One region of the Dissulfurispira sp. genome, then DNA from elsewhere that is predicted to be linked to it. Evidence: riboswitches for the same ligand, from Rfam matches in the RefSeq annotation. Region 1 holds a riboswitch; the other holds the start of a gene.
The links. Region 1 has a riboswitch for cobalamin ahead of cobU (bifunctional adenosylcobinamide kinase/adenosylcobinamide-phosphate guanylyltransferase). Riboswitches for the same ligand answer to the same signal wherever they lie in the genome.

Region 1 (17,901 bases):
ACTCCGAAAGGGTCACAAACATGCCTTCATCCGTAAGGGAGTCTTTAACAGATTTAAAGAACTCGACTGTGAACAGGCTTTTTGCAAAACCCACGATATCGGTTGAGTCAACGATGACGACATCGATGTCCCCTTCCCTTCCCTTTACAAATTCTGCGCCGTCCATACACTTTATCTCCACACGCTTGTCATCAATTCTGCATGCCACTGTCGGGAAAAACTCCTTTGATACATTGATTACCTCTTCGTCTATCTCGATAAAATAGACCTTTTCCACAGAATCGTGCTTCAAAACCTCTCTGACAGTCCCTCCGTCTCCGCCGCCTATAACTATAACCTTCTTTGGATCCGGATGGGCGTGCATAACGGGATGGACGAGCATCTCATGGTAAAAAAGCTCATCCCTTTCGGTTATCTGCACAACTCCGTCGAGGATGAGCATCTTGCCAAAATGGGGGTTTTGGATAACCATTATCTCCTGAAACTCGCTCTTGCTTTTATGCAGCACCTTTTCAACTTCATACACATATTGGATCGGGGTATATGGGTCTTTTTCGAAAAACTTGATCATTTTGTCCTCCTGTCAATGAGTAAATGGGTAAATGAGTAAATGGGTAAAGACATATAAAATATAAAAAAATATGTTCACTTTCATCAACCCATTAACTCGTCCACTCATTCACTCATATACTCAAATCAGTATCGTCTTCGGTATCGAAAATCCGTTAAACTCGGATGCATACGAAATCGTGTATGCGCCGCTCGAAAGTATCAGTATCCTGTTGCCCACCTCAGGCTCAGGGAGTTCGACCTCCTTGTCTATAACATCGAAGCTGTCGCAGCTCGGCCCTGAAATAGTCCATGTCTTCGGCTCATTCCTGCTTCCAACAACATAGGTATATTTAATGCCTCCGACACTCTCCATCAATCCATTAAAAACCCCCACATCTATATAGAGCCAGTTCTCGTCCCCTCGCATTGCCTTGCCTATAACCGTGGAGACAAATATTCCTGCATCTCCAACAACAGCCCTCCCTGGCTCGATGAATATATCGATATCCTGGGGGAATTTCTGGTATATGACCTTATTGACCTTTTTCTCTATCGTCTCCACATCAACCACATTCTTTGTGTATCGGATCGGATAGCCGCCGCCGATGTTGAGCATTCTAAGTTTTATCCCGTTCCGTTCTGCATTCTCCCAGAGATCCCTGGCCTTATCAACAGCAGTGTTCCAGTTATAGACATTATTGCACTGTGAGCCAACGTGAAAGGTAATGCCTACGGGATTAAGCCCTTTTTCCTTTGCATACACGAGCAGCTCCGATGCAACATCAAGCTCAACCCCAAATTTCTTGCTTAAAGGCCATTCGCTTCCTTCGTTCGGGACAGATAATCTTACATACACATTACATCCAGGAGCATACCTCGCGAGCTTTTCCACCTCCACCATTGAGTCGTAGGCAAAATAGTTCACCCCGTAATCAACTGCCTGCTCTAAGAATTTAAAGGTCTTCATTGGATTGCTCGTTATAATCCTTTCAGGCTCGACACCAAGTGAGGCAAGCATCTGCAATTCTCCCTCTGATGCAATTTCAAAACCTGTGCCGAGGCTGTTCAGAAATCTCAAGACCTCCACATCGGGATTAGCCTTGACAGCATAAAATACCTTTGAGTTCTTGATATTCTTGCCTATGACAGCGACCTTCTCCTTCACAACCTCTTTATCCACAAGAAGATATGGAGGTAGCTCATCGCTTAATGCTATATAATTAAGCACCTTATTCCATGTCGATTTTTTTACAAAATCAGAAGGCATTTCCATCTCTTACTCCAGCTAATTTACTATCCCACTTACCAATGGAGTGAATATTATATAATAAATTCCAGCATATTATATAGTGTGCCTTTTCATATAAATAAGATATTCGATATTGCCCTTCTGGCCGGGGATTGGCGACTGCATCACCCCGATAGTCTGAAGCCCGAGGGCCTCGAGATTTTCCTTCACACGATCCACAGCCTTTAACCTCTTTGCCTCATCCTTTACGATGCCTCCCTTGCCCACTTCTCCCTTTCCAACCTCGAACTGCGGTTTTATGAGGGCTATAATCTCTCCGTTCTCTTTCAGAAACCCTAATACATTTGGCACAACTTTTATTAGTGATATGAATGATACATCGATGGTTACGATGTCTATATCTTCGGGAACCCTCTCCCTTTCGAGGTAGCGTATATTCGTCCTCTCAATAAGCACAACCCCTGGGTCCTGTCTCAGCTTCCATGCAAGCTGTCCGTATCCGACATCGATGCAATAAACCTTTTTGACACCATTCTGAAGCATACAGTCTGTAAATCCGCCTGTTGAAGATCCCACATCCATTGCAATTTTTTCTTTCATCGATATATTGAAATGCCTGATTGCTGCCTCAAGCTTAAGGCCTCCTCGGCTGACATACGGGATATCTTCACCTTTTAGTTCGACTGCTGCGCCTTCGTCAACCATCGCCCCAGCCTTAGTAACAGGAACGCCTCCAACAAAAACCCTGCCTTCCATGATAAGCGCCTGCGCACGCTCACGGCTTGGTGCAATGCCTTTGTCAACAATGATTTTATCGAGACGGGATTTCATTTTGTACCCAAATTGAGCGATTCTAATCTAAAAATATATGTCAGGTGCTGCGAAAAGACTTTAAACCACGCACTTGTGCAAACTTTATCTTGCATCCGTCATCTACTACATTGGATACTTGATGAATAATATATTTAAAATCTCTCGTATGCACTTGAATCAACACTTTTTAAAGTCTTTGAGCAGTAACTGACATATAAAAATCACTCAACTTAGATACAGATTATGACCATTATAGCCTTGCACAATGTTGGCTCAGAAATGCCAGTGCGGTTTTATATATCCCTTCTTCGTCAAGCCCGTATTTCTGCCTGAGAATATTCTGGCTGCCGTGCTCTACGAATTCGTCATCTATGCCAATTCTTTTGACTGCAATATCCGTCAATCCTGCCTTGTTTACGCATTCAAGAACCGCGGAGCCAAAGCCTCCTGCAAGGACATTCTCTTCTACAGTAATTATTCTTTTTGTCCTCTCTGACATTGATATTATGAGTTCCTCATCAAGGGGCTTGATGAACCGTGCATTTACAACGCAGGCATTTATGTCATCTCCCTTCAACATCTCTGCCGCCTTCAATGATGGATGCACTGCATTACCCACAGCAATGATTGCTACACCATCGCCTTCCATCAAAATTTCGAATTTCCCCTTTATTATTTCTGACTTTTGACTCTTAACTCTTGACTCCTGACTCACCTTTCCCCTCGGATACCTTATGGCTGAAGGGCCATTATACTGAACTGCGAACTTAAGCATGTCTTTCAATTCCTGCCCGTCTTTTGGGGCCATTAACAAGAGATTTGGGATATGCCTCAGAAATGATATGTCGAACAAGCCCTGATGCGTTGCGCCGTCCTCGCCCACGATGCCTGCCCTGTCTATGGCAAATACGACAGGGAGGTTCTGGAGGCAGACATCATGGATAATCTCATCATAAGCCCTCTGGATGAATGTGGAGTATATTGCCACAACCGGCTTTAATCCCTGTACTGCAAGGCCTGCTGCAAAGGTTACTGCATGGGGCTCTGCAATGCCAACATCATAAAATCTTTCTGGAAATCTCTCAGCAAATGTTGCAAGGCCTGTCCCCTCTTTCATTGCAGCAGTTATAGCTACAACCCTTTTATCAGCCTCCGCAATTTCCATAAGTGCATTACCGAATACATCGCTGTATGCAAGCGGCGAGATGCAATGGACAACAGGCAAGTTTTCCAGGTTTTCTTCGGCCTTTGACCCTTGACCTTTGACCCCTGACCCTTCTTTCTGTATTCCCGTATCTGCCTCAAATGGCCCCACTCCATGATATATGCACGGGTCTTCCTCTGAAAACTTGTATCCTTTGCCTTTCTTGGTTACTACATGGATTAATGTCGGCTCATTCGCATCTTTAATGCTGTTTAATGTTTCGATCAGTAATGGTATATCATGGCCGTCGATTGGGCCTAAATAATTAAATCCAAGATCCTCAAACAATCCTCCTGGCAGAAAAAATCCCTTCATGCTGCCTTCTGCCTTCTGGGCAATCTTTGCGACTGTTTCTCCGATCTTGGGAATGCCTTCCAAAAATGCCTTTGTCTCTTTCTTGAATTTTTTGTAGAATGTACCTGTCAGGACCTTATTAAGATAGTTGGACAAGGCTCCAACATTCGGAGATATGGACATCTCGTTGTCATTGAGAATTACGATAAGGTCTTTTTTGAGATGCCCCGCATGATTAAGTCCTTCAAACGCCAGTCCTGATGTTAAAGCGCCATCGCCTATAACTGCTATAACCTTATTGGGAATTTGAAATCTGAGATTTGAAATTTGAAATTTTTTAATAATGTCCCTCGCCTCCAGTATTCCAATAGCAGCGGATATGGAAGTAGAACTGTGTCCAGTGCCAAAGGCATCATGGGGACTTTCTGAAATCTTAGGAAACCCTGATAATCCCTTATATTTCCTGAGCGTATGGAAAATATGAAATCTTCCTGTTAAAAGCTTATGGGAGTATGACTGATGTCCCACATCCCAGACAATCTTGTCTTCAGGGGAATTAAAGACATAATGGAGTGCTATGGTCAGTTCCACAACTCCTAAATTAGATGCAAGATGCCCGCCATTAATGGAAACCCTTTCAATGATTACATTTCGCAGTTCCTCGGCAAGGGCATTCAGGTCTTCTGCCTTGAGGGATTTTAAGTCCTGCGGGGATTTTATTTTCTCTATAAACATTTTAAACCAAAATTGAGCTATCCTAATTCAGAAAATATATGTCAGGTGCGGCGAAAAGAGGTGGCTTTGAGCCGTACTTGACATATATAAACATAAGCCTAACTTTTCCTTTCAAGCATATACCTTGCGATAGCCCTCAATGGCTCTGCCTTTTCATCAAAAGTCTCCAGCGAATTGATTGCACCATTAATCAGTTCCTTTGCCTTTTCCCTCGACTTATCTATGCCATAAAGCCTGGGATAAGTCATCTTCTTTTTCTTTTCATCAGAGCCTTTGGACTTGCCTATTACCTCTGTCTCTCCTTCTACATCAAGTATATCATCAATAACCTGAAATGCTAACCCTATATTCTCTCCGTATTTCGTGAGCCTGAACAATTCGTGGTCGCTGCAGTTTGCCAGTATGCCCCCTGAACGGACAGAGACCGTTATGAGTGCAGCGGTCTTGTGGCTATGTATGAAAGATAGTGTTTCTGCATCAGGCTCTGCATCCTCTGATAATAAATCCTGTGCCTGGCCTCCCACCATTCCGTGCGCACCTGCTGCCATGGCAATCTCGCGAATTACTTTTAAAATTGCATAAGGTGAAAAGTGAGAAACATTATGGGTATTGTTGGACAGCAAATAAAAGGCCTCTGTTAACAAGCCGTCCCCTGCTAAAATGGCCATGCCCTCGCCAAAAACCTTATGATTTGTTGGTTTTCCACGCCTGAGGTCATCATTGTCCATTGCAGGGAGGTCATCGTGTATTAATGAGTATGTGTGTATGAACTCAAGGGCAGAGGCATAGGGGATTATGTCTCCTGCCTTAACTTTGTTGTCTTTGGCGCATGCCTCGTATGCTGCAAGACATAAAACAGGCCTTATCCTTTTCCCTCCAGCAGAAAGGGAATATGTCATAGAATCTTGCAGTGTCCTGGGATTGATAGGTGTAGAAAAATACGACTCAAGGAATGAGTCTATCAGTGTTTTTTTTTCTTTAAGGTAGGCCTTTATGTCCATTACTCCCACTCGATAGTCCCGGGAGGCTTTGAGGTTATGTCGTAAACAACCCTGTTCACGCCCTTTACCTCATTGATGACTCTATTTGAAATCCTTTCCATTGCTTCATATGGTATCTTTGCCCAGTCAGCAGTCATTCCGTCGAGGCTCGTGACAGCCCTCACTGCAATCACATTTTCATATGTCCTCTCATCACCCATGACACCAACGCTCTTTGTTGGAAGAAGCACGGCAAATGCCTGCCACAACTCGCCATAAAGTCCTGCCTTTTTTATCTCCTCAAGGACAATGGCGTCAGCCTTTCTGAGGACTTCCGTTCCAGCCCTTGTAATATCACCTATACACCTTATTGCAAGCCCAGGGCCCGGAAATGGATGCCTGTAAATTATCTCGTCTGGCATTCCCAGCTCTTTCCCCAATAAACGGACTTCGTCTTTAAATAATTCTCTCAAGGGCTCAATGAGTTTCAATTTCATCTTTTTAAGCAGGCCGCCCACATTGTGATGGCTCTTGATAACAGCAGACGGACCTTTAAAGGACGTGCTTTCTATAACATCGGGGTACAGTGTCCCCTGTGCGAGGAATCCAACATTCTTGATCTTCATTGCCTCTGCTTCAAATACCCTTATGAACTCATTGCCTATGATCTTTCTCTTCCTCTCAGGGTCTTTAACTCCTCTAAGCCTTTTTAGAAACCTCTCCGATGCATCCACAACACGGATGTCCATATGGAAACTCTTGCGCAGGGTATCTTCAACCTTTTTTGCCTCGCCGGCTCTAAGCAGGCCATTGTCAACAAATATGCATGTAAGCGCATCACCAATTGCTTCATGCACAAGTACCGCAGTAACAGCAGAATCCACCCCTCCGCTTATTCCGCATATAACGCGCTTGTCTCCGACCTTTTCCCTTATATCCTTTTTCGATGTCTCGATAAAGGATTTCATTGTCCATGTTGGTTTAGAGCTGCATATATCATATACAAAGCTCTGGAGTATCTTTTTGCCTTCATCTGTATGGACTACCTCGGGATGGAACTGCAGTGCATAGAATCCCTTTTCTTTATTAGCCATGGCAGCTATTGGCGAATTATCTGTATGGCCAATAGCGGAAAATCCCTTTGGCAGTTTCTCGATCCTGTCTCCGTGGCTCATCCAGACCTTTGTCTTCTTTGATACCCTCTTGAAGATGTCCGAATTGTCGTCAACAATCAGTTCGGCCTTGCCGTATTCCCTTTTTACAGCCTTTGCAACCCTTCCTCCGAGGTAATGGGCCATCAACTGCATGCCGTAGCAGATTCCGAGAACAGGTATGCCGAGTCTGAATACCTCCATGTCAGGTGCAGGCGCTCCCTTGTCATAAACACTGGAAGGACCTCCGGATAGGATAATGCCCTTTGGGTTAAAGGACTTTATCTTTTCGATGGATGCATTAAAGGGGAATATCTCGGAATACACCTTGCTTTCCCTTACCCTTCTCGCTATGAGCTGTGTATATTGTGACCCGAAATCGAGGACGAGTATTTTATCGTTAATCATTGTTCTATCCTGTAGTTTGGTGCTTCCTTCGTGATAATGACATCGTGGACATGGCTCTCTTTCCATCCGGCATTTGTAATCTGGATGAATTTGGCCTTTTCCCTCATCTCTTTGAGGTTCTTGCACCCGCAGTATCCCATGCCAGAACGAAGGCCTCCGATAAGCTGATGTATGCTCTGTGAAAGAGGTCCTTTGTAAGGCACCCTTCCTTCAACGCCTTCAGGAACAAGTTTTTCCTTTTCAACCCCTGCCTGTCCGTATCTGTCCTTTGCACCCTGTTCCATTGCACCGAGGGATCCCATGCCCCTGTAAACCTTGTAACTTCTGCCCTGATAGAGGATTATCTCGCCGGGTGATTCAGCAGTTCCTGCAAAGAGGCTTCCTATCATGACGCAGTGCGCTCCTGCTGCAAGTGCCTTTGTTATGTCGCCTGAATACCTTATGCCTCCATCTGCAATCAGAGGTATATTCGCCTTAGATGCCACGGCATAGCAGTTATTTATTGCTGTGAGCTGGGGAACGCCTGCGCCTGCAACTATCCTCGTGGTGCATATGGAGCCGGGACCTATTCCTATTTTTACTGCGTCGGCGCCTGCCTTTATGAGGTCTCTTGCTCCCTCAGAGGTAGCAACGTTTCCGGCTATAACATCAATATCAAATCGTTTCTTTATTTCTTTAAGTGTATTAATAACCGCCTTTGAATGGCCGTGGGCAGTATCGATGGCTATAATATCAACACCCGCCTTGACAAGGAGTTCAGTTCTGTATAGGGCATCTTCGCCAACCCCAACTGCACCGCCCACTCTCAGCCTGCCCAGCCTGTCCTTGCATGCATGGGGATACTTCTTCCTCTTTTCTATGTCCTTTATTGTGATTAAACCCTTTAAGTTGAAGTCATCATCTACTATGGGCAGTTTTTCTATTTTATATTCGTGGAGCAGCTTTTTTGCCTTTTCCAGAGTAGTGCCAACCGGCGCTGTAATGAGCCTCTCCTTTGTCATTACCTCGCTGACCTTCTTCTTCACATTGGTCTCGAACCTCAGGTCTCTGTTGGTGAGTATTCCCACAAGCTTTCCTTTTAATGTAACAGGCACGCCTGAAATCTTGTATCTCTCCATAAGCACAAGGGCGTCCGAAATAGGGGCATCGGGAGCTATTGTTATGGGATCGACAATCATGCCGCTTTCAGATTTCTTCACCTTATCAACTTCGAGGGCCTGCTTCTGGGGTGACACTGCCCTGTGGACTATACCGAGACCTCCTTCCCTTGCGATGGCTATGGCGAGGCCTGCCTCTGTAACGGTGTCCATTGCTGCGCTGATAATTGGGATGTTGAGGGTTATGTTTCTGGTCAGTTTTGTACTTATATCCACGTCCCTCGGAAGGACATCGGATTTGGAAGGCAATAAAAGGACATCATCAAATGTTAGGCCTGTTGGCAACTTGTCATCAAGCATTTGTTTACCCCTTTGAAAGATTAATCGGAATTATAACATGTTTTTGTGCATTTCCAAAAGGGATATAGCTAAGATATGAGGTCCATATTGACCTTGAACTTCATCCTCTGCTTTACGCTGTCCACATAAGACTTTATGGCTGCATTGCTTTCATCCGCAAGTATTGCCTGCCTTGCCTCATTAACCTTCTTCTCATCACCCGCTACGCCCTTCAAATCCAGCGGATTTATATCGATGGCAGATGCGATGAACCTCCTCATCTTAATAATCGTAAGCTGTTGTCTCATTGAGTTCTCAAACATCCCGGGTGTAAGCCTGTTGAGATCAAGGGTTCTGAAATATACATCCTTCCGGAAAATGCCGTCCCTCATAAATCGAGGGTCATTCACAATTGCATCCTGAAGTTCCTTATCTGTCACCTTTACTCCCAATTCTGCAGCCGAAATCAAAAGCACCCTCTCATCTATGAGACTGTTAAGTACCGTCTCTTTGAGTTTCAGGCTCTTTTCCATCTCTTCATTAAACTTTTCTTTATAAATATCCCTTAATTGCTGCCTTACATTCTCGTATGCCCTCCAGTACTCCTCAACAGTAATCTTCTCCTTGCCTATTTCGGCAACGCTCACAGCAGTAGGCTTATCGAAAGTGCCAACTCCCCAGAATATAAAGGAGAGAATTACAATGAAAAACAGAAAATAAAAGAATTTCGCATGTTTTCTCATGGTCTTTAGCATCGATTAATACCTCCTGCTACTCTTCAGGATTTTCGAACCTGATATCCACGCTCTTTTCAGGAACGACTGTAGATATGGCATGTTTGTAGATAAGCTGTTCGTTCGCCTCTTTAAGCAAGACAACGAAATTGTCAAATCCCTTGATTACGCCTTTTAATCTGACGCCATTCGTGAGATAAACCACTACAGGGATCTTTTCCTTTCTCAACTGGTTTAGGAAGCTGTCCTGAAGATTCTGGCCCTTATTCCCTCCCATAAAAATTTCCTCCGCATTATTATTGTTTTTATTACCATAAATGATTTTGTTTAATAATTCAAGCACTATGTTATAATATGTTATAATGGATTATGCCAATTTTTGAATATAAATGCGATAAATGCGGACATGAATTCGAAAAGCTCGTTTTCGGCAACTCAAAAGCAACCTGTCCCGTATGCAGAGCAGAAGATGTCAAAAAGAAATTCTCTGTTTTCGGCATGAGCGGTGTGGAACACCAGACATCCTCCGGATGTTCTTCCTGCAGTTCAAGTTCCTGCAGTTCTTGCAAATAAAAACAATCTTTTATGCCTGTCTTTCAATTGTCAGAAAAACTTATTTTTCCTTCGCCTGAATTCTCAGAACCAGATGGTCTTTTGGCAGTAGGAGGCGACCTCAGCGAAGAGCGCCTTTTGCTTGCCTACTCCATGGGAATTTTCCCCTGGTATTCTGAAGACTCTCCGATATTATGGTGGTCTCCAGACCCCCGCCTCGTAATGATACCTGAAGAACTCAAATTATCAAGGAGTCTAAGACAGGTTATCAATAAAAACACTTTTAAAATAACGATGGACAATGCCTTTGAAGATGTTATAAGGAGTTGCGCGGACGTGCATAAGAAAAGGCATAGCGGAACATGGATTACAGAAGAAATGATAGACGCCTATATAAATCTCCATAATTCAGGATTTGCCCATTCTGTTGAGAGTTGGTACGAGGGCGAATTGGCCGGAGGTCTCTATGGGGTATCGCTGGGAGGAGCTTTTTTCGGAGAATCCATGTTCAGCAAAAAGTCCAATGCCTCTAAGGTCGCCTTTGTTTACCTCGTCCAGAAATCGATAAACTGGGGTTTCGGATTGATTGACTGTCAGGTAACAACAGAGCATCTGATGAGCCTCGGCGCAAAGGAAGTCCCCCGCGCCGAATTTATGAAAATGTTAAAACAGGCACTAAAAATGCCTACGAGGCGAGGCACGTGGAATACAGCACTAAACTAATCTGCCGGATACCCGAAGGGATTTGCCCTGAGTATGTTGTCCACCTTGAGAGGCTTGCCCTTTAGAACAAACACCGCCATGCCTCTCTCTTCCGTGGTCTTCCCGCCCTTCTGCCATGTGCCTTTCCATGAGATATTGAGATGCACCACATTGTCTTCTATTTCAACCCACACCGGACTGAATGTCAGGTCAACAGAATCAAAGGGTTTAAAGGCACTGCTGATCGTCCTGAACCCTTCCCTCGTTGAGTTCTTTTCAATGGTCGATAGGTCTTTTTTTGCATATGCTTCCCTTATCTTTTCAGCAAGGGAGAATGCCTCTGTTGCCATCTTTGAATCCTCGGATACCTTTTTGACCTCGCCCTTACCGCATGAAGCAACAAAAACAAATACTATAATTGCATAAACCAAAAGCCTCTTCATAAAAACCTCCGCTCTTTTATAGCTCCACTGAATTATAATGAAACACGGCTTTAAAGTCCAATCATAATACTGCTATCATATAACTATGAAGCCGGACATAAAAATAGTATGCCAGAACAGAAAGGCATATCATGACTACAGCATTGAAGAGACAATCGAGGCAGGCATCCAGCTTTTAGGCACAGAGGTCAAGTCCCTGAGAGAAGGCAAGGCCAACCTTAAAGACAGCTATGTCCTGATTAAAGATGCAAAGGTCATTCTGCTCAATTGCCACATAAGCCCTTATTCTCACGGCAACATCTTGAACCACGACCCCCTGAGAACAAGGAAGCTCCTGCTTCACAGGAAAGAGATAGAGAGATTAAGAGGCAAGATGCAGCAGAAGGGTTACACATTGATCCCGCTTAAGATATATTTCAAAGGCCCTTATGCAAAGGTTGAGATAGGTCTTGCAAAAGGCAAGAAGCAATATGAAAAACGGGAGACGATAAAAGAGCGGGAAGCAAAAAGGGCGATAGAAAAGGCGATGAAAAATCGCTAAATATGTTATTATATAAATAACAGTTCAAGCCGTTTAAATGGTTTAAGCTGTTCAACCGGGGGCGATAGGGCTCGACGGGGGTTATGAGGCTCAAGTGGCATGCGGTGGCTCCATCACCACCTAAAAAGATGGAAAAACACAAACGCCAACAACGAACTGGCACTCGCTGCTTAACCAATAGCAGCACGCTCCTCTGAGGTTGCCTGTGCTTCAGGGACAGCGTCGATCAGCAGGCTGCCGCTGGATGACTCCTTTAAATCCAGCGAAAGCTTAAGGGATAGGATATCAGCAGGCCTGCCTGCCGGCAATCTGGTATCCGAAAATAAATAGGCTGGATAAGCATGTAGAGGCTTGAGAGTAGTACTTTCGGACGCGGGTTCGATTCCCGCCGCCTCCACCAAATGGAAGTATTTTCTGAACTAAAGCACTTTATTTTTTACCCGATAACTAAAGCAAGAAAGGATTCGAAGGAGTTGGCCATGGAAAGGCAGAAAATCAAAGAAATTGTATCCATACTCATGGAGAGTTCCATATATTTTGAGTATCCGTTAAAGCAGCGGCTGGAAATCATCCGTGGATTGATATCGAGAGTCAATTGGTGTTAGCCCGTTAAATCCCTCCAATCCCTTGTCTTCGTCAAATGCAGGGATATTTCCCTCCCCAGTCCCCCCTTGACTTTTGTGCTGATGGTTTAGATACAATATGCTCCTCAGGTGCCGAAGTGCTTAATAGGGAATCCCGTGCAATTCGGGAGCGGTCCCGCCGCTGTAACCGGGGACGAAAGCCAATGAGCCACTGTCCGCTCATATACAGATGCAAACAGGATGGGAAGGCTGGCGAGTAGGCCAAACTATAGAAACTACCCGGGAGCCAGAAGACCTGCCTGACGACAGAAATTAGGGAATAGGATTTAAAGCCTTCACGTGGATGAAGGAGAGGATGAAGTGAAACAGGGTGCAATCCTCATGGCATTTTGCCATGAGGATTTTTTATTTTTAGGGGTGCTGAGTTGATAACATTCATCATAGGCGGTGCGAGAAGCGGAAAAAGCAGGTTTGCCCTGCAGCTTGCCAATAATTATATCTCTTCTAAAGAGGGGGTTCATGGAGGAGATGCAATCTCCTCCATGCGCAAGGCATATATTGCTACTGCACAGGCCATGGATGATGAGATGAAGGAACGGATTAAGAAACACAAAAAAGAACGGCCAGGTGAGTGGACAACCTTCGAAGAGCCGCTGAATATCTCGACACTGATATCTGACATTCATAAAAGCTATGATATAATCCTTCTTGACTGCCTGACACTATGGCTTTCAAATCTGATGCTTAATAATAAGGATGTTGAAGCAGAAACAGAGTCTTTTATTTCTTCCTTATCCACTATTCACTGTTCACTATTCACTGTTTCGAACGAGGTCGGTCTTGGAATCGTCCCTGACAACGCATTATCAAGGAGATTCAGAGATTTATCAGGCTATTTAAACCAAAAGATGGCAGCCTTAGCAGACGAAGTATATCTTGTGACCGCAGGAATACCTTTAAAAATAAAGTAGGAGAAGACAGATGGATTCACTCAATGCAACACTAAAAAATATCAAGTCAGTAAATGAAGAATGGTATGGCTTGGCTCAAAAGCACCTCGACAATCTCACAAAGCCCCTCGGAAGCCTCGGAAGGCTTGAGGAGTTTGCACGGAGATTTGTCGCCATTACCGAAAACAAAAATCCGGTTCTGGATAAAAAGGTCATCTTCACTTTCGCAGGGGACCACGGAGTTACAGAAGATGGCGTATCAGCCTATCCTAAAGAGGTTACGCCGCAGATGGTATTTAATTTCCTGAGAGGAGGTGCAGGCATCAATGTCCTTGCAAGGCATGCAGGAGCAGAGGTTGTTGTTGTGGATATAGGCGTTGACCACGATTTTGGAGAGATTAAAGGCCTGGTAAACATGAAGGTAATAAAAGGAACCAAAAACTTCACAAAAGGCCCTGCAATGACAAGGGATGAGGCAATAAGATGCATAGATGTAGGAATCGAGCTTGCAAATGGATATGCAAAAAAGGGCTATAAGATATTCGGCACAGGAGAGATGGGGATAGGGAATACAACGCCGTCAAGCGCTATTGCATCTGTGCTTACAGGAAAGCCTGTCTCGGAGGTTACAGGCAAAGGTACGGGAATAACTGACGAGTCATTAAAAAGAAAGATTACGGTAATAGAAGATGGCATAAACTTGAATAAGCCAAATCCTGAAGACGCAATAGACGTCCTCGCAAAAGTGGGCGGTGCAGAGATTGGAGGCATCGCGGGATTGGTCCTCGGTGCAGCATCAAACAGGATTCCGGTTGTCATTGACGGGTTCATCTCCACAGCAGGCGCATTAATCGCATATTGCATCGAGCCAAGGGTAAAAGATTATATGTTTGCAGCCCATAACTCCGTTGAAATTGGGCACAAGGCAATGCTCGATAAAATGGGGTTAAGGCCTGTCCTTGACCTTGATTTGAGGCTCGGTGAAGGCACAGGCGCAGCATTGGCAATGCTTATGATAGAGGCAGGATTAAAGATATATAAAGAAATGGCAACCTTTGGCGAGGCCGGGGTTTCAAGCGAGATACAGAATTAAATGAAGCAATTACTCCTTGCATTCCAGTTTCTTACGATAGTACCTGTAAGGGTGAATGGTGGTGTCTCCGAAAAAGAGATAGCGCAATCAGCAGCCTTTTTCCCTTTAGCAGGTGCATTTCAGGGACTGCTGGGGGTTTTATCTGCCATGCTGTTTTTAAAGATATTTTCTCCAGAAATTGCAGTAGGGCTGATTATTTCAATGCTAATAATAAGCAACGGGGGCTTTCACCTTGACGGACTTGCAGACACTTTTGATGCACTGTCTGTGAAATCAACAGGAGATAGAGAAACGGACATTGAGAAAAGGCTTGCTGTGATGAAAGACAGCACAACAGGGGCCATAGGAGTTGTCGCCATAGTTTCTGTAATCCTGCTCAAGTTCCTCTTCATAAGCAGCCTCTTTACAAATTCATCCATATTTACAGTTTATTCCATGCTGTTTCTCATGCCTGTGTTTTCAAAGTGGATAATGGTTATAGCCATGCATCACGGCACATCAGCACGGCAGGATGGCCTCGGCAGAATATTCCTGAATAATGTAAAAATAAATACTGTCGTATTTTCATCACTGCTGGTCATTGTGCTGTACATACTGATAGCGGAACTGCACCTCTTAAAGGTTTACGGGACAGGCAGTGTAACACTGGTTATTATGCTATTTGCACTTTTGTATATGTTCAGCTTCATGACAGTGAAGTTCTGCAATAAAAAATTCAACGGCCTCACTGGTGATAATTTAGGCGCGCTGAGCGAGATCTCGGAAATATTGTTTTTAATGGTGATAACAGTATGGTTACGACACTTTATTTAGTCAGGCACGGCGAGACCGAAGGCAGTGAAGTAAAACGATACAAAGGGAGCATTGATGTGCCTTTGTCAAAAAAGGGCATAAGGCAGATGGAGCAAGTTGCCAAGTATTTAAATAGGTCATATAAGTCCTATAAGACCTATAATGGCTTGAAAGCCGTTTACTGCTCTCCCCTTATCAGGGCATTAAAGAGTGCAGAGATAGTTGCTAAACCTCATGGTTTAAAACCCATTGAAATACCTGACTTGAGAGAAAGGAGTTTCGGCATATGGGAGGGAATGTCATTCAATGAAATAAAAGATAAGTATCCGGAGGAATTCGAGGCATGGGTAAGCAATCCACTTAAATACAGTCCCATGGGAGGAGAGAGCACACTTGAGGTCAGAGACAGGGTCATAATCGCTTTGAACAAAATTCTGAATGATCACAACTCTCAGGGGGCAATAAATATCGCTATAGTCGCTCACGGTGGCGTTAACAGAATAATCCTCTGCCATATAATGGGGATTCCACTTGAGAATATATTCAGGATAGAGCAGGATAATGCTGCTGTGAATATCATCGAGTTCTGGGAAAAGTACCCTATTGTAAAGCTCTTAAATGGAGGCCCAATTGGCTAAAACTTTGATGATACAGGGAACAGGCTCTGGAGCAGGCAAAAGCCTGATTGTAGCTGCACTCTGCAGGATTTTCAGAGATATGGGCATCAATACAGCTCCTTTCAAGGCGCAGAACATGGCGCTGAATTCATATATAACCATTGATGGCGGAGAAATAGGAAGGGCGCAGGCATTGCAGGCAGAGGCAGCAAGGATAGAACCCACAATTGATATGAATCCGGTATTGCTCAAGGCATCAGGGGATATGGGCTCTCAGGTAATTATTCAGGGAAAAGTACATTCCACAATGAAGGCAAAGGAGTATTATGCCTTTAAAAAAACCGCATGGGAGGCTGTAAAGGAATCCTTTGAAAGACTTTCTCAGAAATATGAGTTCATAATCATGGAAGGCGCGGGAAGCCCTGCAGAGATAAACCTCATGGATGTGGATATTGTAAACATGTCCATGTCCAAACATGCAAAGGCGCCTGTAATTTTAGTGGGTGATATAGATAAAGGGGGAGTCTTTGCATCTCTCTATGGAACCATCAAGCTCCTCGGAAGGGATAGCAGATATATCAAGGCATTTATTATTAACAAATTTCGCGGGGATATTGGAATACTCAGTCCTGGACTCGAAATGATAAAGGACAGAACAGGGAAACCAGTAATAGGGGTATTGCCATATATAAAAGATATAGGGCTGCCCGAGGAGGATGGACTGGCCCTTCAGAAAATTTCAAATTTCAAATTTCAAATTTCAAATCATGAAAGAATAAAGATAGTAATCGTCAAACTGCAATACATATCCAACTTCACAGACTTTGACCCGTTTTTATACGAGCCCGATGTTGAGCTTGTATATTCCGATAATCCGGCTGACATAGAAAATGCTGACATTGTTATCATACCCGGGACAAAAAATACCGTGAAAGACTTGCTATTCTTGAAGGAAAGACATCTCAATGAAAGCATCATGAGGGCTTATGCAAAGGGAGTTCAGATTATCGGCATGTGCGGCGGATACCAGATGCTCGGCAAAAAAATATATGACCCATATGGCGTAGAGAGCAGTCACAAAGAGATTGAAGGCATAGGTCTTCTGAATATAGAGACGGTATTTGAGAAAACAAAGGTAACATACCAGACAGAGGTTGAAATAGTCAGGGGTTCAGAGTTAGGAGTTCAGAATTCAGATAATAGGAAATTAAAAAGCTACGAGATTCATATGGGCACAAGTAAGGGTGATATAGGATTATTTAAGATAAGAAGACTCTCAACCCATTCACCCATTCACCCATGCACCCATTCACCGGTTTTTGATGGCTCTAAAAACAACAACTGCTGGGGGACTTATCTGCATGGGATTTTTGAAAATGACCCATTCAGAAGGGGGATAATAAACAATGTAAGAAAGAATAAGAATCTCCCGCCTCTCGATTTGACTGTAAGATATTCCGAGATCAAAGATATGGCAATCGATAACCTCGCATATGTTGTAAAGGAAAACATAGATATGGATTTCATAAAGAGGCTTGTCAAAATATGATGGACTTTACCTCGCCATTTATCATTCATCCATTAATACTCCTTCTGGCATTCCTGCTGGATCTCGCCATTGGCGATCCCGGATGGCTGCCCCATCCGGTAAGGATTATAGGAAGCGCTATTGCCAAAACAGAGGTAATTTTGAGAAGGTATCTAAAAACACCTTTGCAAGAAAAATCCGGAGGCGTTCTTCTTGTTATCATGATTGTTGTTCCTGTGTTTGGAATTGCATTTTTTATTCAAAAAATAATCGTGTCCAATACTCCATCACTCCATTACTCCATAAATGCCTTAGGCTTAATTGTGCTCATTTATCTTACGTCCACCACAATTGCTGTCAGAGAATTAATCAATTCCGCAAGAATTGTAATCGAATCGGTAAAAAATAAAGATATAGAGTCGGCAAAAAGCAATCTGGGAATGATTGTCGGACGCGACACCGGAAACCTTTCCGAGAAGGGGATATTAAAGGCAACAATAGAGACATTATCGGAAAATCTTTCAGACGGCATTATCGCTCCAT
Region 2 (14,651 bases), on a different contig from region 1:
GTTTATCAGGCTCTCCGTAATCGGACTCAAAGATGTTGTCAATATCCAGTGAGAATTTAAGGTTTTTTGTAATCTCTTTAACTACTTTCAGGTTTGAAATATAGTAATCATTTGTCTTCTGGGTATTGGCTTCGTTTTTATACGCCTCGGATATATAATTCGCAAACCAGTGCAGAGACATCTTCAAAGGTTTAATCTTGTAATCTATGCCCAGACTGGCGGTATGGTTGGGATTGTATGACAATCTCTTTTCTGTATTCTTGTTTTTTGTCTCAAGATATGTATACCCAAGATTAAAGGCAAGGTTATCTAAAACAGATGCCTTAACGCCAGCCTCCACACCTTGTGTATATGCCTTTTGGGCATTCTTCCATGTCCTTTCAGTAGCTGATATATCAACTGGGACTATAATATTTTTAATGTCGTTTCTGAATGCAGAAAGGTTTGTGGATAATCTCTTTGAAAATGTATGCTCTATGCCGACAGAATAACCCCATGATATTTCAGGGTTAAGATTTTCATTAGGTATGTTCCACCATGTGCCGTGTTTGAAATTGACATATAGTTGTCTGATTGTAGGCGACTTGAATGCCCTTCCTGCCGACAACCTCATGCGTGTATCATCGCTGATATTCCACATAAGGCTTGCCTTGGGGTTAAACTCAGTGCCATATAGAGAATTGTCATCAAGTCTTCCGCCTATGACAATGCTCAAAGGCTTTAAAACTATCTCATCTTGAAGATACAGACTTTTAACCTCAAGCTGTTTATCTATTTTCTGAGCGCCGCTCATTAAATCAACATCCCTGCGAAGATATTCTGCCCCTATGGTTGCCAGATGATAATTCCCTATTGCCTTTGTATATTGTGTTTCCATCTGGGTATATGCAATGTCGCCAGATCTGCGGGTATATCCGGGTGAGAATGAATCAAGGTCAAGCTTATACCAGTAGCCTTTTATTTTAAGGACAGAATCATCAGGGAAATTTATCTCAACAGATGGACTTATCCTCAGTTTCTCCTCTACCATGTATTTCCATCTCAAATCATCATGATTAAATCCGAGATTTAAAACAGTCTTCGGAGATAATCTATATGCCAATCTTGTAGAGACATATTCCCCTTTAAAGTCATCTTCTGCTGCTCCATATCTGCCTCTTTCGGATGTCTCACGATGAGCGCTCACAAAAAATCCAAATTTATCATTGAACCATTGCCCGTATCCCAGATTCAGCAGTGATGTATCATAAGAGCCGTAACCTGCAGATGCCGTAAATAAAGGCTTTTCAGGTATTGGCTTCGTGATAATATTCACCACGCCTGCCATCGCATCACTGCCGTATAAAACGGATGCAGTACCTTTTACAATTTCAATCTTCTCTATCATCTCAACAGGAATCTGGTTAAGACTGATACCGTACTCGCCCATTGCGCCTCCCAGAACCCTTTCACCGTTTATAAGTACGAGTCCATAACCCTTATCAAAGTCCAGCCCTCTTAACTTTGAACGCCATGCCGATGAGCCGGGAACATTCTCTCCCTGAATGTAAAATCCGTGGACTTTTCTTAAAGTCTCTGATACATTCTTTGCATTGGACTGCTCTATCTCCTCTTTAGTGATTAATACTGTCTCCACAGGCACATCTTCAAGGGTGTGCTGTGTTTTTGTCGCAGTAACAACGATTTCCTCGAACTTTGCTTCTTTTTCTTCTGCTTTTACCACTCGTATGCCGATTAATAAAATCAAGATACAAAATAGAAAGCCTCTTAAAACCTTTTCCATTATCAAACACCTCCTAAAATTTTTTTTCTATTGCCTCCTTTCTTAGGAGAACTAAAGCCTTCGTGGCTTAGTTCAAATATTTATGAAAAATATTACTTTAAGTGTTTCTCTCCCACCAATACATCCCTACACGGGCTGTATCCTTTAGCCACATATGATCGCATTCAAAAACAATCCTCGATTTTATTCCCTCTATTTCATATGGATGGAGTCTCCTGTCCATCATAAACGACCAGTATTCCTTAATCTCATCGGTTGAGTGGTAGGCAAGCGAACTCTCTGTTTCATAGCATTTGGTAAATAACATTGTGTAATCTCCATATTGCCACTTAACTTTTATCTCCGGAGCGCCGAGCTCTGTAACGACAAAAACATTCTTCGGTTGTGCGTGAAATATTTTTTCGACTGCCTGTTTGAATCCCATCTCTGTCAGATGCAGACTGTTGCAAGCCATGATAAGGTCATAATTCCTTAATTGATAAACAGGGGAATCCTCCCATCTCCGTTCATCCACATGGAGCCAATCTATGCCGCGATTAAAAGTTTCTTCGTATAAAATATTTCTCATGCCTGCTGACGGCTCAAGGGAAGTAACATCACACCCGATAGCGCATAGAGGCAAAGAAAGGACGCCGTTTCCTGCGCCGATGTCAAGAACTCTCCAGCCCGGCTCTACTATTGTGGTGAGGACATCAATGATCCTATCATGGTAATTGTTATGCTCAATCCACGATCTGTACCACTTTGCATAGATGTCCCAGAATTGAACTGTGGCGGCTCTTTTGCAAATAATATCATCCATCTTTTCCTCCATCGGGATAAAAAATATTCTCTCCTTCATGGAGGATACGAGCCGCCCTCTTAGCGGGATAACATAGATAAATAAAAAAGCCACAAAAACCTGCATCTTCTGATGCAAAGCCTTCGTGGCTGTAATTTCTTTAGTACAGATTAAAACTAATCCCCGAACTTCGAGTCCGGGATTTCTAACAGCTAAGTTAGAATACATAAACAACATCTTATTTGTCAAACCTTTTAAATCCATTTTGTTTCCCAAGCGCCTCAACTACTGCTTCATAGACCGCCTTTCCTATTAATCCGCCAATTCTGCTGTGGCCGCCTGTATAAGTGACCTTCGGTCCGGATATTCCTGAAACAACGATGACGCTGTCAGTTCCTGTGCCTGTTGCCTGAACATGCTTTGTGTAACTGCTCGGAACCATTAAGTCCTCAAAGGCTGCGGTCTTTGCCTCTGTTACTATCACTATCGCCCTTGCCATTGCACCATCTGTAAGCCTTGCATTGGTGAGGATAATGATATTTACAGTGCCTTTTGGCTCTTCCCCTTCAATATGAGTTCCTTCATCAACTCCTGCTCTTAAGGCATTGGTCTTTGCGCCTGCTGTTACCAGTGCTGTAACGACAAATGGTTTGTATTCTTTAGTTATGACGGCAAGGTTATCCATGTCAGCAGCAGTGCCCATCTGTGCAATGTCTTCACTTCTTATACCGAGCATTTTTGCAATCCTTTCCTTTATCTTTCTTGAATACACCTTTCCGCCAACTTCATGCTCTGTCTTCATTTCCTGACATACCTTTTTCCACAATTCTGGATGGGCAGAATGATTAACTACAGCCATTGCATCAACAAATCCATCGTTTGTTGAGAGAACCCGCCTTCTTTCAGGAAACTGCACAATCAGGCTCTTTTCCCACAATCCATCCCTCTCTGCCTTAACTACAGACGTCTTTGCATTGAGGTCTTGAGGCAGAGAAATTTCCCCTGCCATGACAATTGATGGAATCAATAGAAAAATTAAAATCCATAAAACTCGTTTCTTCATTTATATCCTCCAATTATTAGATTGCTTCGTCACTCCGCTCCTCGCAACGACAACCCCTCCGTGATCCTCCCCTTAGTAAGGGGAGGATCACGGAGGGGTCATTGCGAGCCGTAGGCGAAGCAATCTCAAGCTTTTCTCAGCCTAAGTTAAAATATCCACCTTACCCCTGTCACAAATGTTCTCCCCGGCATCGGATAACTAAGAACATACTCATATGCCCTGTCAAAGAGGTTCTCCACAGATGCCGTGATTTCAAGGTTTTTAATCGGTCTGTAAGAGCCTTTCAGATTCACCACTGTAAAGTCTCCTTTCTTCACCACATTTTCCCCATTTGACGGAGGCGCCCAATCCTGAACCCTTTCATCTCCTGTGTAATTAGCAATAAGCATGGCATCCCATTTCTCCTGACCAGCCTTTATTCCAAAGGCACCTGTCCATTTGGGAGTGTAAAGTAGAGTCTTCCCGTATTTGCTTATTTCAAGGTCATCCTTGCTTGAATACTTTGTGTGATAGGTGATGTTTGTAAACGGTTCAATGGACACATTCAGACCAGATGCCAATCCCACATCGTATGAAAGGCTGACTTCTATGCCCTGAAGTGCTGCGCCGTCAACATTCTTGAATGTCTGTGCAGAAAGGGTGCTGTCATAATAGCTCAATATCTTGTCTTTAAAGTCTGTATGAAAGAAGGTTAAACAACTCTTAAACAAATCCTTTGAATATTCAATCCCTGCATCATAGGATGTGCTCTTTTCTGGTTTTAAGTTTGGATTTCCAAGATAGCGAGTTCCCCACGAAGAGACATAATCCGTTGCAAGCTCGTCAGGAGCAGGTGCGCGAAAAGCAGTGCCGATATTACCCTTAAAGCTGAAATTATCTGTGAGTTTATATACCAGCCCGCCCCTTACAGTTACATTGTCTAAGTCCTCTTTCCGCGGCTTAACGCTTGGGATTCCCGGTGTTGAAAGCACTCTGTTTTCAAAATAGTCATAACGGAGTCCTGCACTTAGAAGAAGTTTTTTATCGAAAAGACTTATCCTTCCTTCTGCAAAGATACCGTAACTGTCGTATCTTGAGTTTGGATTATACGGCGCACCTGTGTTCCTTGAGCTTTCGACCTCGATCCTGTCCCATTGGCCTCCAATAATTATCCTGTGATCATCTAAGGCAAATGTCTTCTGAAGACTTACCCCCTGTGTGTCCGTCTTTGTTAAGGAGATATCTGAATTTCCTATGCCGTATGTCATTCCTCCATCATGGGATTCGTCCCTGTCCTTGAGGAGATAATATTTTCCATTGAAGTCTTCTGTTTTATATTCAATATCAAAGCCGTCCCTCCATTTGTCCGAATAGTTGTCAGGATCAGGAGAATACCTTGCACCAGGGGAGCCTATTCCCCATCCCCTCCAGTGCTGAAAGCCGATGGACATATGGTGCCTGTCAAAAAGTTTGTAGCCAAAACGGGCGGATACGGTCTCATCGTCATATCCAGTGTTTTGAATCTTTCCATAATCCCTTGACTCATAATCACCCATTGATGAACGGCTCGCAGTAAGATAAAAATCGAACAAACCTTTTTTGCCATTTAATTCAGCAAAACCTTTCCGGTAATCCCATGAGCCTACTTCTCCACCTATCGAACCATGAAAGCCCTCTTTACCTTCCTTTGTTATTATGTTTATCACGCCTCCCATGGCAGATGAACCGTATAAAACAGATGCAGGTCCTTTGACTATCTCAATTCTTTCGATGTCTTCTACGGGTATTTTTGCTAAATTTACGGTGCCTGCACGATGGCCGTTGATAAGCACAAGAACCCTGCTTTTTAAATCGCTGAAGAGGTCTGTTGTTAATCCTCTTAATCCAATTCTACTGGTAAGTACCCCCGGATATTTGTGGACATGTCCTATGGATGCCTCTGAAATCAGGTCACCGGCATCCTTTGCAGTGGAATTTTTAATGTCTTCCCGGGTGATTATCTGGACAGAGGCAGGGACATCTTTTTTAGGTTCTTCGACTTTTGTTGCGGTTACTAAGATTTCTTCAAGCGATGCGGTCTTCTGTTCTGCAAAGACAGGAACAGCAGAAAGGGTAAGGGCAAATGGCAAATGGCTAAAGGCTAAAAATAGAAATGTAATAACAATGACGAAAATCTTTTCATCTTTTCCTCCCTCGAGAAATTTTTGGATTTTTTATTATGACTTGGATAGGTCTTCCGGCTTAGGGCATCCATCACCCTCACGCTTCATGCGTTCGGGTAATCCTTTCTACTTGCCCGCCTTCCCATCATCAAAGCAGTTTGAACTGTTTGAACCGTTTAAACGGTTATTGACAGTGGCTTCTTTAGTGGGCTTTCGTTCCCTTCACGGCTGCGGGGCAGCGGAGGAATTCGCTTTAACGGCGGCACCTCTCTTCCCTGACATCCAGCCATATTGTGACTGTTTTTTCTAAATCCGTGTTCTGTGCTCTGACTATCACCTCCTTCATTGCTTCATAGTCAATAGTTTTAACATATGTTTTTACAATCTTTCAAGTTTAGCCGATTACTTTCAGCGCATCTTCAAAGAGTCCGTTCAATTTCTTTGTCTCGTTATAGAGATTGGAAAGGATGGCAGACAACTCCTTATTCCCAAGTGATGACATCTTTTCAGCCCAATCTCTATAGGTCTTTGCATGTTCGTCGTTATGCTCCTTCCAGTGATGAAGCAGGTGTTTGAGCTTTTGCAAATCGTCCATTTATTTTCTCCTTTCAATGTTTATGAAATAGATAATGCGAATGGATATGCCTGTGGGCTAAAGGCCCGTGACAATGGATATGCTCATGTACAAGATTGACCTTCAGCAATAAGTCCTCATCTTTCAGAATATCTTCTGCACTTCCTGTTTTTTCAATTCTATGTTCTTCCGAAAGCACAGCCACCCTGCATTGAAGCTCATCCACCAGAGATAAATCATGGGTAGCAATCACGATTGTCTTTCCTGCCTCGCTTAGAGCAAAAAGCAGTTCCACAAGAAAGCACTGGGTTTTAGGATCAAGTCCATTGGTAGGCTCATCGAGGAGCAGAGCTTCAGGATTCATAGTCAGTACCGAGCCGATAGCTACCCTCTTCTTTTCCCCGCCTGAGAGCATATAGGAAGGCCTGTCTTTCAGGTTTTCTATGTTAAGCATCTGCATTACTTCAAATGCCCTGTCCATAGCCTCACTTTCATTAAGGCCCAACTGAACAGGGCCGTAAAGCAATTCATCCAGGACATTGGGACAGAACAACTGGACATCCGAGTCCTGAAACACATACCCTACTCGTTCTCTGAAAAATCTTAAAAATTCTTTATCTTTTAAAGTCTTTTCAGACACCTCATTATCTCTGAAAAATATACTGCCGGATGATGGATGAATGAGGCCGTTCATTATCTGAAGCAGGGTCGACTTTCCGCTCCCGTTTGCGCCTATTACTGCAAATTTCTCTCCCTCTTTTATTGAAAGACTCACATTTAAAAGGGCAGGAATTTTGCCGTAATAGTTATAGCTCACATCTTCGATCTTTATGATACCGTCCATCTCTTATCCCCAAAAACAGGCATGCATGCCTGTTAAATACATAAAAACAACACTCCTACAAAAAAAAGGAAAAACCCTGCGGCCCGATCAATGCTGCTCATCTTTCTAAAGCCGTACAGTTTAATGGTATCAGAAAAACCCCTTCCAAGCATAGCCTTGAATACATCCTCGCACCTCTGCTGCGTCTTTTTGAACATAAATGCAATCCTTCCTGCAATCCATTTTCTTGCCTCGGTATTAGTCGCTTCACCAGGCATCCTGCTCTTCTTTGCGAGATGCATGTCTTCAACTGTTTTTGCAAAGATAAAGATGTATTTGTAAGTGAGGGTTATAATCATCAGAATTGCATCAGGCGCTCTGAAAACCTTCAATGCCCTGATAATCTCTGAGAAAGGAGTTGTATACAAAATCAGAAAAGATAGGGCAATGGAATTCAAAACCCTGAGCGTGAGCATGGCAACACCAGAAATCCCTTCTCTTGTAATGCCTATCGTCTCAGGCACATGATAAATCCAGAAATCATAAGACCTTGAAAGATGAATGACAGGCAGGATAACTTCTCCCTTTGTAATGACATTAAATGCAGAAGGCAGGGCAATAAGAAACCCGAATATAAATCCGAGGGGGATCACTTTTTTATAGAAATTAAAAAGATTCAGTCGCGATATTGCGGCCAGACCAAAAACAAAAAACGCAATACCAACTTCGGGCAGTATCTCTTTTTTCAAACTTACAATAATGATAAAAAATATTAAAAAAAGCACCTTTATGCGTGCATCAAGTCTCTGAAAAAAACCATTCTTTGACGCAAATTCCAACTGGATATACCCAGTTTTAATTACTCTGCCTAAATGGCTTATGCCGCTGTCGATAAAAGACATTCTCTATGCCCTATGCTCTTTGCCCCTTGTCTTTATCAAAAGCCTCGAAATTAAATAGATCACACCACCTACTATCGCTATGCCCAAAATCCCGGATACGACATAGGATAAAACCTGAATAATAAACGGAGAGCTTTCGCTTCCGAGATTATAGTCGGCTATCGGAGCTTTCCACAAATCGGTTAGCTTCTTTAATCCCTCCGGAACATATCCGAGAAGTTTTTCGAGGGTATCTGTTCCCCATTCTCCCCACGCATCTCCTGCATTGAATTTTTCTGGAAGGAGAATGCCAATCGGGGATAGTAAGGCCATTATGATAAGACCTATCCAGAGTTTTTTCTGAAAGCGTGTCATTTAAAGCCTCCAAGCAATTAAGTTATTAAGTAATTGAGCTATTAAGTAATTAATACTCATTCACTCATTTACTTATTTACTTAATGACCAGATTAATTCTGGTTCGTGTTTAAGGAAATACTTGAGAAGCAATACTGTTACTATACCTTCAACTATACCGAACAGTAGCAGATGCTCCAGTGCCATTACAGGGACAGCCACCGATAAAGGATATGGTGCATAAAGAGGCCTTCCGTCAGGAGACATAGCAATCAAGGGCTGAATGCCGAACTCTATGGCTGTAACTATGGCACTTATGGAAAGGCCTATATAACCCGAAAGGAATGACGCAACATGCAATCTGAATCCAGCAGTGGCATTACCTTTCACCAGCTTAAACACCCAATATGAGACAAAAGGCATCACCACAGCCATGTTAAAGCAATTTGCTCCGATGGCTGTTATTCCTCCGTCTCCGAATACAACAGCCTGAATTATCAAAACCACCGACACGGCTATTACTGCAGTCCACGGACCTAAAAGGATTGCAATAATACCTGCACCGACTGCATGGCCTGTTGTTCCACCGGGAATGGGGATATTAAACATCTGAATAAGAAAAGAGAATGCTGCTGCCATTGCCAGATAAGGAACGTACTTCACAGGCACATCCCGTTTTAGCCTTTTAAGGGCGACTGCCCAGAATATAAATGATGCTCCATATAACGGCACATAGGTTTGAGGGCTTAAATATCCGTCAGGGATGTGCATACAAACTCCTTCTAAAATCTGAAAGCTATGCCTGCCAGCACAGCTATATCATCAGCAGGCTTATTAAGCCCGCCCTTAACACCGAAGTTAACATCAAAACTTTCTGTAATTGAGTAAATCAATCCTCCGAGAATAAAGGCAGGATGTGTGCTTTTGCCTTTTTCTTCGTTTCTTTCAATGCCGGTGTCTGCAACAATCTTTAAATCCTTCACAACCTCAACCTCTGCTGCCAGAGATGCCTTCCATATGCCTCTTCTTTTTGCATCCTTATCCTCTTGAAGCTTGTAGTTGTTGTGTGTATAGCCTAAATTCAGGTGAAATGCCCACGGCTCAATCTCCTTTGTTGAAATAAATAGAATCTCATAAGATGCCCTGCCATTGCCGAGACCTTTGTTTTCATTACCTGTGGGCAATGAAATAGATGGCTTTAAACCAAAGCTAAGACCCTCATGCTCGTAAAATCTCCACTTTGCTCCGATAGCTATATCCGATATGCCTTTTGTATCCGCAGATGGGTCAGTGGGGTCAACAACTCCGTTTATCTTTGTCTTGCTCCATTTATATGGCGCTTCAATAAAGATGTCCAGATTGTCAATCGCTCCATATGTAAAGACCGTTGCTATCTCGCTGCCTTTAACCTTTACGGTATCTTCAACTCCATCATCATCCGTATCTTCTCTTTCTTTGTCGAAAGTGAATTCCGTGTTCACCTCAACCTGAAACTTTCCCTTTCCCTGAGTGCCTGTGTCATCTGTAACGAGGGGGTGGGCAGCATAAGAGGCAGTTGATAGTGAAAAGTTCATAGCGACCATTAAAAAGAGAGTCAAGAGATTGAATCTAAAATCCTGAATCCTTAGCTTCATCTTAACATTAACCTCCTTGGTTTCAAAAAATAGAAAGCCACGAAGACTTAATTTATCCAGCTATCCAGACTTCCTGACTGGCGACCTGCTGGTCTTTGTTTAGGCCTTCGTGGCTCTAATATTCTGACAAAAGAATAGCATCACAAAAAACTGTTTGTCAATATAAAAAACTCAAGTAAAATAAATCTGCTATGCATCCCCTTTTAGAGCTATTTATAGATTTTGCCGAAAAAGAAGGCATTGCAACCGATTCATTCATTGTCGGTGGTGCTGTCAGGGATATCCTTTTGGGGAAAGAGTTAAACGATATAGACATAGCCGTAAAAGGAGATGCCATTAATATTGCTAAAAGGTTTGCTCAGGAAATCGACGGATCCTTCGTGCTTTTGGATAAAGAATTCGGAATTGCCCGTATTGTTAAAAACAGTCAGTTTATAGATATCTCCATACTGAGAGGGGACTCCATTCATTCCGACCTTTCCGAGCGTGATATAACTATAAACGCAATGGCAATCCCTTTAGCAAGCTTTCAGCCGTCAGCCTTTAGCCTTCAGCATTTGATAGATCCGCATAACGGTAAAGACAATCTCTTCAACAGAATTATCAGAATGGTATCGGAGGAAAATCTTATAAAAGACCCCTTAAGAATCCTCAGAATTTACCGCTTTGCTGCAGCACTGAATTTTTCCATAGAAGAAGATACACTAAGTGCAACTGAAAGGCTTGCACCATTGATAACCTCTGTCGCTGTAGAGAGAATCGCCGAGGAGTTGAGATATATCGTCAGGCTTGACGATTCCTACAAAACAATGAAAGCCTTGATAGACAACAGAATCCTTGCAAATATCTTTCCTGAAGTCAGAATAAACTCTCTGAAGTTATACAAAACTACCGAAGAAATTTTAAGTAATCCATCCGATAGCCTTCAGCTTTCGGCCTTCAGCCTTCGGCCTTTAATTAAATATTTCGAAACCGAATACAGATATATATGCTTAAAACTATCCACTTTATTCCCTAATCCTGATAGTGCCAAACAATCTGCTATAAGATTAAAGATGTCGAGAAAGGAAGTGAAGTTCATCCATGAAATGGCGCTTAAACGCGCAAAGATTTTAGATTCTTATAAAGAAATGCAGGGGATGGCGGATGAAACGAAGATCATCGGACTTCTAAAGGAATTCCGTGGCGATGTATATCCATTGATAATACTCGCCATAGCACAAGAACCTTCCATCACAGCCTTCTGCAAAGAGGTTGTCAGGTTTTATGATAATGTATTTAAACCAAGAGCAGCAATGCTTCCAATTATTACAGGCGATGACCTTATAAATATATTCAATTTGAAGCCGTCGCCCATATTTAAAGAACTACTTGCTGAAATAGAAGATATGATTTTATATGGTCGAATAAGTTCTAAAGAGGAAGCATTAAAAATGGTGGAAGAAATGCTTAAAGACAAATCCTGATACAAATCATACACTATTTATTCGCTCCATATTAAAATCAAGCCATGGAAAAAATCGATCGCTCATATATCAGAAAAATACGATATGCCATTCAGTGGGCAGTATTCCTAATAGTCATATATTCAGGCTATAAGTTCTATCTTTTCACTCAGGCGCTGGAGCAGGGACTGATGCCTGCTGTCAACCGCCCTCCATCAGTTGAAGGGTTTATGCCAATTGGTGCATTGATGGCATTAAAGCTCTGGATTACAGAAGGCATATTTGACCCAATACATCCCGCAGCACTCGTAATATTCATCGGTGCAATACTATTGGCAATTCTGCTGAAAAAATCCTTTTGCAGTTGGATATGCCCTGTAGGAGCATTGTCCGATGCAGTATGGAAAATAGGCAAAAGAATCTTCGGAAAAAATTTTGCAATCATGAAATACATAGATTACCCTCTGCGCTCCTTAAAGTACATTCTTATGGCGTTTTTCCTTATTGTAATCCTTGCAGCACTTCTTTCCAATTTTATCTTCGAATGGCTGATAATAAAAGATTTCGACAACTACGTGAACGGCGTGAAAGAAGACCAGTTCTACTGGATACTGGCTTCGGTTGAAGGCAGTTACTCTGATGGGAAATGGGATACAAAGGCATTGTCAGAATCAATACACTGGGCAATGATGCTGGGTCTCGATATAAAAGTCCTTAATGCTGACGGACATGAAGTTATATCATCCATGGAAGTTATGGACTCCCTTTCGGATACCATGAAACGCAGAATGAAAGCACTCTTTCACATGCACATGACAGAAGGCAAATACGAAGAATACCCTCTTTACATCGAAGGCAAAAACATCGGGAAACTCCTGTCGAGGCCATTTGAGAAGGATGTGATAAAAGAGAAGGAAGCCGTATTTAGAATGAGGTCGAGAAACTTCATCCTCGTCTCATTTCTTATAGCAGGCGGAGGCTCGCTGGTAATAGCCCTATTCTTCAGCCGATATCTGTCAAAACCCTTGACCGATCTCAAGACAGCAGCAGAGAGTATTGCAAAAGGTGATTTCAATGTGACAATAACACCGAAAACCGGCGACGAAGTCGGGAGGTTATCCGAGAGCTTCAACATTATGGCAGAATCACTCCGAAAAGAGGAGGAATTGCGAAAACGTCTTATGTCCAATATTGCGCACGAACTGAGGACGCCGCTGACAATAACGAAATCTCATATAGAAGCAATAGAAGATGGAGTAATCGAATCAGGGAAAGGTTTGGAAAATATAAAAGGCGAGATTAACCGTCTGATCAGACTCATAAAGGGCATAGAGGATATCACAACTGCCGAGGCGAGTTTCTTCACCAGGGGGAGGTGGCAGAAGTCAATCTCAAGGAATTCATATCAGAACTATCCGAAGAACTGAGGCCGGCATTTAAAGAAAAGCGCCTCGATATAACTATCGCAAAAGAGGATGACTTGATGGTTGTTACCGATATAGAAAAATTGGAAAAGATAATAAGAAATATCATATCAAATTCTTTAAAATTTACAGAAAAGGGCGGTGTCTGGATTGATTACGGGACAGAAGAAAGCGATTTTTACATAGAAACAAGAGATTCTGGAAGAGGCATACCGGAAAACGAAATGCCGCACATATTCGACCGTTTTTATAGGATTGAAGGATCAAGAACCGCTGGATTAGGACTCGGACTCGCCATCGTAAAAGAACTAGTAAATGTTATGGGCGGAAGGATTGAGGTGGAAAGCAAGGTGAATGAAGGAACTACATTCAGAATCTACCTCCCAAGAGGTGCTTAACGAATGAAAATCGCCTTAATACAATTAAATATTGAATGGGAATCGAAGAAGACAAACTACGAAAAGGCAGAGTCCTTTGCAAAAAAAGCAGCAGAGGAAAAATGCGATGTCATCGTCTTCCCCGAGATGTTCAATACCGGTTTTTCCATGAATGTACCTGCCATTGCAGAAGATGACAATGGAGAGACCAATTCGGTGCTGTCAGAAATAGCAAAAAAATACAGCATATATCTGATTGCGGGTTTCCCTGTGAAGAAGCAAGATGAAGAAAAGGGCAGGAATATAGCGGGTGTCTATGACAGAAGAGGCATTCGCATTGCTGCTTACACAAAAATCCATCCGTTCTCCTTCTCCGGTGAAGATAAATATTATATTGCAGGCAGCGATACGGTCATCTTTGACATAGACGGAATACCCTCCAGTATCTTCATCTGTTACGATCTGAGATTTCCGGAGGTATTCAGAAAAGTAGCAAAGAATGTGCAGGCGACCTTTGTTATTGCCAACTGGCCTGCTTCTCGGAAAGAGCACTGGGAGATATTGCTGAAGGCCAGGGCAATCGAAAACCAATGCTTTGTAATCGGCGTTAATCGTACAGGAACAGACGGCAACGGCATTCATTATTCAGGGGCATCACATATTTTTGATCCATCAGGAAATGACATCCTCTGCGGTAACGATAAAGAAGAGTTCCTGTTAGGAGAAATAAATCCATCAGAGGCTATAGAAATCCGTTCAAGATTCCCATTCCTCAAAGATATGAGGATTTAATCTTCATAATTCCTTCAATATCGCTTGTTATCTTAAATCAATGATAAAGCTTGTTTTCATATTTATATTGTTTGCATCTTTATTTTCAGGAACCTACTCCAAAAGCTCAGGAGATGAAATTACCCCATACGGCGCTTATTGCCCTTTGTGTGGAGATTACGGATACTGCACTAAACAGCCTGCGCAAAAAGAGATAACAGATGCCCTGAAATCTTACTATTCAAAAAAGGGATTAAAGGTGGTCTTGATAAAGCAGGACGGGAGATTTGCAGAGGCAGAGGTTTATAAAAATGGGGAACTTGTTGACAAAATACTGCTCGACTGCAGGACAGGCAGGATCAGGTCTATATATTAACAGGCTTTTTACTCATCCCCCCTCCTTCAGGCAGCCTTTCCCCAAGGCTGCCTCTTTTTTTGGGTGCAGTTATTCATAATTTATTCAAAATATTTACGTAACATACTGCAAATAAGAAGACAGTCAGGAGGGGAGATGAAAAAGAGAAAATTAATAATCGCAGCGGGATTAATTTTAATTGCAGGTCTTTTATTGTATTTTTCGAAGGCAATATCTCTGAACAC

Region 2: it holds a riboswitch for cobalamin, as region 1 does, so the genes downstream of both, V7L97_RS07860 (TonB-dependent receptor plug domain-containing protein) here and cobU (bifunctional adenosylcobinamide kinase/adenosylcobinamide-phosphate guanylyltransferase) in region 1, are expected to answer to the same signal.

The regions. Positions count from the first base shown of each region.
Region 1 covers NZ_DAIOFX010000003.1:41,883-59,783, reverse strand. Annotated here, with positions in the region: gene speE (polyamine aminopropyltransferase) at 1-571, opposite strand, end outside; gene V7L97_RS01620 (type III PLP-dependent enzyme) at 692-1,825, opposite strand; gene V7L97_RS01615 (TlyA family RNA methyltransferase) at 1,895-2,632, opposite strand; gene dxs (1-deoxy-D-xylulose-5-phosphate synthase) at 2,865-4,847, opposite strand; gene V7L97_RS01605 (polyprenyl synthetase family protein) at 4,946-5,848, opposite strand; gene guaA (glutamine-hydrolyzing GMP synthase) at 5,848-7,386, opposite strand; gene guaB (IMP dehydrogenase) at 7,383-8,843, opposite strand; gene V7L97_RS01590 (SurA N-terminal domain-containing protein) at 8,912-9,577, opposite strand; gene hfq (RNA chaperone Hfq) at 9,594-9,833, opposite strand; gene V7L97_RS01580 (FmdB family zinc ribbon protein) at 9,926-10,129, shown strand; gene aat (leucyl/phenylalanyl-tRNA--protein transferase) at 10,142-10,831, shown strand; gene V7L97_RS01570 (hypothetical protein) at 10,828-11,253, opposite strand; gene smpB (SsrA-binding protein SmpB) at 11,339-11,794, shown strand; RNA gene ssrA (transfer-messenger RNA) at 11,852-12,194, shown strand; gene V7L97_RS01555 (hypothetical protein) at 12,274-12,399, shown strand; cobalamin riboswitch at 12,489-12,695, shown strand; gene cobU (bifunctional adenosylcobinamide kinase/adenosylcobinamide-phosphate guanylyltransferase) at 12,804-13,349, shown strand; gene cobT (nicotinate-nucleotide--dimethylbenzimidazole phosphoribosyltransferase) at 13,360-14,421, shown strand; gene V7L97_RS01540 (adenosylcobinamide-GDP ribazoletransferase) at 14,422-15,234, shown strand; gene cobC (alpha-ribazole phosphatase) at 15,213-15,851, shown strand; gene V7L97_RS01530 (cobyric acid synthase) at 15,844-17,379, shown strand; gene cbiB (adenosylcobinamide-phosphate synthase CbiB) at 17,376-17,901, shown strand, end outside.
Region 2 covers NZ_DAIOFX010000040.1:2,566-17,216, forward strand. Annotated here, with positions in the region: gene V7L97_RS07845 (TonB-dependent receptor plug domain-containing protein) at 1-1,783, opposite strand, end outside; gene V7L97_RS07850 (class I SAM-dependent methyltransferase) at 1,881-2,678, opposite strand; gene V7L97_RS07855 (adenosylcobinamide amidohydrolase) at 2,803-3,627, opposite strand; gene V7L97_RS07860 (TonB-dependent receptor plug domain-containing protein) at 3,774-5,735, opposite strand; cobalamin riboswitch at 5,815-6,069, opposite strand; gene V7L97_RS07865 (hypothetical protein) at 6,163-6,363, opposite strand; gene V7L97_RS07870 (energy-coupling factor ABC transporter ATP-binding protein) at 6,377-7,186, opposite strand; gene cbiQ (cobalt ECF transporter T component CbiQ) at 7,219-8,067, opposite strand; gene V7L97_RS07880 (PDGLE domain-containing protein) at 8,071-8,421, opposite strand; gene cbiM (cobalt transporter CbiM) at 8,494-9,171, opposite strand; gene V7L97_RS07890 (transporter) at 9,183-10,034, opposite strand; gene V7L97_RS07895 (hypothetical protein) at 10,226-11,500, shown strand; gene V7L97_RS07900 (HAMP domain-containing protein) at 11,545-12,906, shown strand; gene V7L97_RS07905 (sensor histidine kinase) at 12,855-13,301, shown strand; gene V7L97_RS07910 (carbon-nitrogen family hydrolase) at 13,305-14,072, shown strand; gene V7L97_RS07915 (hypothetical protein) at 14,113-14,427, shown strand; gene V7L97_RS07920 (hypothetical protein) at 14,563-14,651, shown strand, end outside.